DNA from 2 places in the Priestia sp. D3YE.R1 genome. Region 1 is predicted to be linked to the other one. Evidence: riboswitches for the same ligand, from Rfam matches in the RefSeq annotation. Region 1 holds a riboswitch; the other holds the start of a gene.

Region 1 (3,168 bases):
TGAAACGACAAACATGCATTTTTCTTGATGAGTAATTTCTTCAATTTCTTTTAACGGCTCGATTTGTCCGTAGAAATTTGGGTATTGGACAATAACAGCTGCCACGTCACTCCCCATCTCTTTTTCTAATGCAATCATATCTGTTACTCCGTCTGCTGCAGGGATTTCTACCACTTCAATGTATTGACCCTTCGCATACGTTTTTAAAACATCTTTTGACTCAGGGTGAACAGCCGCAGAGACAAGTACTTTTTTCTTTTTTGTTTGACCCGCACTGAGCATAGCGGCTTCTGCTAAAGCAGTTCCTCCGTCATACATAGAAGAATTAGCCACGTCCATCCCCGTTAACTCACAAATCATTGTTTGAAATTCAAAGATGGCCTGAAGTTCTCCTTGAGAGATTTCTGGTTGATACGGAGTATAAGCCGTATAAAATTCTGAACGAGAAATAACATGATCAACAATAACCGGCATGTAATGATCGTAAACTCCTGCTCCTAAAAAAGAAGCATAGTCTTTTAAATGAACATTTTTAGCAGCCATACTATTTAATTCTTTTAACAGCTGAGGCTCTGAAGCCGCTTTTTTAATATTGTATTCTCCTTGAAAACGAACGCGCTGCGGAATATCTGAAAATAAATCATCAACAGATGAAACACCAATTGCTGCTAACATTTGCTGCTGATCTTGTTCTGTCATTGGTAAATAGCGATGTAACATGTTAAATTCCTCCCCAAAGCTTACTTTGAACGTTTATAAAAAGGTGTTGAAACCACTTTTGCTTTTAAGCGTTTTTTTCGAACCTGCACTTCCACTTCTTGACCAAGCTCTGTATACTCTGCTGACAATAGTGCTAGACCGATGTTTTTCTTTAATGTCGGTGACTGTGTACCTGTTGTCACAAATCCAATTTGTTCTTCATCTGCAAATACTTCGTAACCGTGTCTTGGTATACCTTTATCAATCATTTCTATTCCTACCAGCTTACGAGGTGCCCCGCTTTCACGCTGTTCTTTTAACACTTCTTTTCCAATAAAGCTGTCTTTGTTCGTTTTTACTGCAAATCCAATTCGAGCTTCAATGGGCGTAATATCTTTTGAAAGCTCTTGGCCATATAAAGCCAAAGTAGCTTCAAAACGAAGCGTATCGCGAGCGCCTAATCCGCAAGGCAACACACCTTCATCACTGCCAGCTTCTAAAATAGCCTTCCACAAGTGAGAGGCGTCAGCTGAAGAACAATAAATTTCAAAGCCATCTTCCCCCGTATACCCAGTACGTGAAACGAGAGCTTTTACATTCGCTACTTCTACATCATCAGCAAATGTAAACGGCTTTAATAAAGATAAATTTTCGTTCGTTAACGTTTGTAAAACTTTTTCTGCTACGGGACCTTGTAAAGCTAGCTGCGCAGTTTCATCAGATTGATTAACGAGCGTTACATCTCCTTGTTTGTGAGACACCAGCCACTCATAGTCTTTTTGAATATTAGCAGCGTTTACGACTAGCAAATACTCTTGATCTGCTTTTTTATAAATCAGCAAATCATCTACCGTGCCTCCGTCTTCATAACACATAGCCGTATACTGCGCTTTTCCATCTACGAGGGTAGAAACGTCATTTGTCATCGTGTGCTGAAGAAAAGCTAAGCTATCAGCTCCTGTTACAAGAATTTCTCCCATATGAGAGACATCAAAAAGGCCTGCCTTTGTACGTACAGCTTCATGCTCTTCTTTAATAGAAGAAAATTGAACGGGAAGAGCCCATCCTCCAAAATCAATTGTTTTGGCACCATATTTCTGATAGGTATCATAAAGCGGCGTTTTGTGTAATTCTGTTGTCATATTTATGTCCTCCTCTTTTTCACGTGAAACTTTTCATAACGGGGAGTTTTCAAAGAGTGTGGGGATCACTATGTATCCAAACAAAAAAGGACAGAAAACCCCCTACTGTATTTAGTAGGAAGTCTCTGTCCTTTTCACCTGAAAGTTTACCTATAAACGAATAGGTTTGCCTCGTGGGTGGTCTATAAACGCATAGACACTCTCCAGAGCTGCGTCAAACAAGAGTCTTTTTGCCTGAGAGATTCACAATTTTATTGCTTGCTCCTTCGGCGCTACATTCAAGTAGTCTCTCCCCGTGTCATCATTCGCTTCTATAAAGTTGGTAAAGTTGGGCATACTACTGAAAGATGTATCTATCTTTATTCACACAATCATTTGTAAAGTGCTAATCTATTTTCTTTTTCAAATTTTCTAAATATATTTTTATCCTACCTGATTCTTATCATTTGTTCAATAAAAATTTTTTACAAAGGAGCATTTTTATCATGAAAGTGAAATTAAACATCGATGAAACATGGGAAGCGGCCTTCTCAACTAAATTGGAGCAAGACGGTCCTTGGTCTGCATGGGATTTGTATAAACTTGCCTATGAAATAGAAGACCAAACGCTTATCTCAGAATTTGAAGGACTACAAAGCCCAAAGCATCTAGCCGATTTAACGCCGCTTCCTCATCAGCTCGAAGTAGCCAAACAAGTAGTGGAAACAATGAATGGGAAAGCCATTTTAGCAGATGAAGTAGGACTGGGGAAAACGATTGAAGCAGGGTTAATTTTGAAGGAATATATGATTCGCGGACTTGTTAAAAAAGTTCTCATTTTAGTTCCAGCTTCGCTTGTTTCACAGTGGGCTATGGAATTGAATCAAAAATTTTATATTCCTGCAGTCCCTCAAAGAAAATCATATGTGTGGGATCAGTGTGACATCGTTGTGTCTTCAATTGATACTGCAAAACGTTCTCCTCATCGAGAAATTGTGCTAGAACAAGACTACGACCTCATCATCATTGATGAAGCTCATAAACTTAAAAACAACAAAACAAAAAACTATGAATTTGTTCAAAGTCTGAAAAAGAAATTTTGTCTGTTGCTAACCGCAACACCGATTCAAAATCGAATTGAAGAAATTTTTAACTTAGTCTCTCTTTTAAAGCCTGGCCATCTCGGCAATAAAGACTATTTTGAAGAATTATTTTCTGCTAAAAAACGCTCTTTGCAAAACGATGAGCACTTAAAAGAGCTTGTTAACAAAGTTATGATTCGAAATCGCCGCCACGATACGGGTATCGAATGGACGAAGCGAATTGTGCAAACCATTCCTGTTGAATT
Region 2 (3,168 bases), on a different contig from region 1:
CTGCTGATGAAAGAAATTCAGCGCCGCCTGCCGGAAGTGAAATCGCTCGTACAAAACGTAAACGGCCAAAAAACATCGCTTATCTTTGGAGACGAAACGTTTACGCTCGCTGGAAAATCAGTGATTCAAGAAACGTTAGGTGATATCTCATTCGAACTTTCAGCGCGTGCATTTTTCCAGTTGAATCCTCTTCAAACGGTGAAGCTATATGACGAAGTAAAAAAAGCAGCTGCGCTAACGGGCAGTGAAAAAATTGTAGATGCATACTGCGGAGTAGGGACAATTGGCTTATGGCTTGCTAAAGATGCCAAAGAAATTCGCGGAATGGACACGATTGAAGAATCCGTTGTAGACGCGCGAAAAAATGCCAAAGACCATGGATTTGAACATGCCACATATGTGACGGGTCCAGCTGAAAAATGGATGCCGCAGTGGGTAAAAGAAGGCTGGAAGCCAGACGTAATCGTCGTTGACCCTCCGCGAACAGGCTGTGATGACAAGCTTCTAAAAACAATTTTACAAGTGAAGCCAAAGAAAGTGGTTTACGTTTCTTGTAATCCATCCACATTAGCGAAAGATGTGCAGCAGCTGTCGAAGGCTTATCATGTTGATTACATTCAGCCTGTTGATATGTTCCCTCATACGGCGCATGTGGAGAATGTGGTGAGTTTGACGTTAAAGAAATGAATAGAAAAAGAGTAAAGGGCAGATTTGATTCTGCTTTTTTTTTGTTTGTGATAGGATGATTTTTATCACAAATAAAAGAACAAGGTTTTTATGTAGTGTCTTCTTTCAAAGAAGGAAAATAAATGAAAATAATTTTTCTTATTGACAAAGCATCCAACTGGTATTAGAATAAACAACTATTCGACAGTCATTCTATTGACTGAAAAATTTAATACGTAGAAAGCTATGATTGCTATGGATCACACTATAGCAGGAGCAGCTTCTGGAGAGATCGCGATAGTTTCGCGACGCCGAAGGGTTCACAATCTCAGGCAAAAGGACAGAAGAGTACCGGATATTTATTTGGCATGTTACTAATTGTTAGTATGTACCATAATATTTGTTATTCTTATGACCATGAGATTGGAGCGCATCCAATCTCTTTTTTTATTGGACTTTATTTTGTAGTCCGCACGATTGTATCAAAGGTTTTATTGTTAGGAGGAGTTAGAGTTGGAACAACGAGAATTAAAGAGGGATTTATCCAATCGTCATGTTCAGCTAATCGCGATTGGAGGAACCATTGGGACGGGATTATTTTTAGGTTCTGGTAAAGCAATACAGCTTGCAGGTCCCTCTATCATCTTTGCTTATTTAATTGTGGGTATTGCGCTTTTCTTTGTGATGAGAGCGCTAGGAGAACTACTGCTGTCTAAAGCAGGTTATCAATCGTTAACAGATATTGCTGAAGAGTATCTTGGACCATGGGCTTCATTTGTCACAGGATGGACGTACTGGTTTTGCTGGATCATGACAGCTATGGCTGACGTGATTGCCGTTGGCGTATATGTGAAATATTGGTTCAATCTCCCTCAGTGGATTCCTGCACTTATTTGTGTGATTATTTTATTAGGGCTTAACTTATTAACCGTAAAATTATTTGGAGAATTAGAGTTTTGGTTTGCTTTAATAAAGGTTATTACGATTCTTGCGTTAATTGTGATTGGCGTTATTTTACTGGTAATCGGATTTAAAACGGATACAGGATCGGTTACGGTTCAAAATCTTTGGAATCATGGAGGACTGTTTCCGAACGGGGTTTCAGGTTTCTTACTTTCATTCCAAATGGTTATTTTCGCATACGTCGGGGTTGAATTGGTAGGGGTATCGGCAGCGGAAACATCAAATCCCCAAAAAAATATTCCATCGGCCATTAATAAAATTCCGCTGCGAATCTTATTTTTCTATGTTGGAGCGCTTATCGTCCTTTTATTTATTAACCCGTGGATGGAATTAAATGCGGCAGAAAGCCCATTTGTTAAAACCTTTAGTTTAGTCGGAATTCCGCTTGCTGCTGGAATTATTAATTTTGTTGTATTAACTTCAGCCGCTTCTGCTTGTAATAGCGGAATGTTTTCAACAAGCCGTATCTTATATAATTTAAGTAAAAATGACCAAGGGCCATCTACGTTTGCAAAACTGAACAAAAACCACGTACCAAGCAGCGGATTGTTTGTATCTACGCTGGTTATCTCAGCGGGAGCTTTGTTAAGCAAACTGATACCAGACCAAGCTTTTGGCATCGTAACAACCATTAGCGCTATTTGTTTTATTTGGGTGTGGAGTATCATTTTGATTTGCCATCTAAGATATAAAAAAACGCGTCCGCAGCTGCATGCAGCATCAACATTCAAAGCACCGTTAACACCATTTATAAACTATGTTGTGCTAGCGTTATTTGCAGTGATTCTTATTATTATGCTGTTTTCTGATGCGACGCGCCCAGCCTTATTGTTGACACCCGTTTGGTTTATTCTTTTATTTGGTTTTTACTGGGCTAGAAGGAAAAAGAAATAGTAAATTGACGACCTCATCATTTCGTGATGGGGTCTTTTTATTGGAGGATAAATAATGGATTTCTACTGCATGAAGAAAATGCAGGAAGCAAAGTTTATATAAGAACCTTAAAAAAATGTTTAAAACACAGTGAAAAAGCTCATAGTTTTCTGGTCGTAATGTAGAACCCAATGCTTTTCTTCTATGTCTAAAGGTGGAATTCTATCATTTACATGGAAAAGTTTTCATTTTACAGTACAATGGAGGTAGACTTCATTAGATTAAGGTGAACAAACATGAAATGGTTTAAATCTCATACGTTTTGGAAAATCTTCACGATTAATGTGCTTCTTATTTGTACCGTACTGACGCTAATGTTTATAGTTTCAAGAGTGATGCTGCCTAATATTTCTCAAGATCAATATCGACAGGTAACTGATAAAACCGTCAAGAGAATGAAAGAGCAAATTAACGTCGTGATTAAAGATATTTGGAGCTTGGGCGACGAGGTACAGCAAGATCCTATTTTTTTATCGGATGATGAACAAGAGATAGACAAAGAACTGCAGAAAATAGTTAATATTTCACCGTATATCGATAGCGGAACCATTTTTAATACAAAAGGGTATGTGGAGCATTATTACCCAGATGATTTAAAGAATATGA

Evidence for each region. Region 1 has a riboswitch for glycine ahead of gcvT (glycine cleavage system aminomethyltransferase GcvT). Riboswitches for the same ligand answer to the same signal wherever they lie in the genome.
Region 2: it holds a riboswitch for glycine, as region 1 does, so the genes downstream of both, ACOZIR_RS24930 (amino acid permease) here and gcvT (glycine cleavage system aminomethyltransferase GcvT) in region 1, are expected to answer to the same signal.

Annotation. Positions count from the first base shown of each region.
Region 1 covers NZ_JBLTHW010000001.1:404,066-407,233, reverse strand. The annotation lists gene gcvPA (aminomethyl-transferring glycine dehydrogenase subunit GcvPA) at 1-720, opposite strand, end outside; gene gcvT (glycine cleavage system aminomethyltransferase GcvT) at 741-1,841, opposite strand; glycine riboswitch at 2,054-2,146, opposite strand; gene ACOZIR_RS02110 (DEAD/DEAH box helicase) at 2,327-3,168, shown strand, end outside.
Region 2 covers NZ_JBLTHW010000006.1:129,740-132,907, forward strand. The annotation lists gene rlmD (23S rRNA (uracil(1939)-C(5))-methyltransferase RlmD) at 1-687, shown strand, start outside; glycine riboswitch at 940-1,020, shown strand; gene ACOZIR_RS24930 (amino acid permease) at 1,180-2,523, shown strand; gene ACOZIR_RS24935 (cache domain-containing protein) at 2,799-3,168, shown strand, end outside.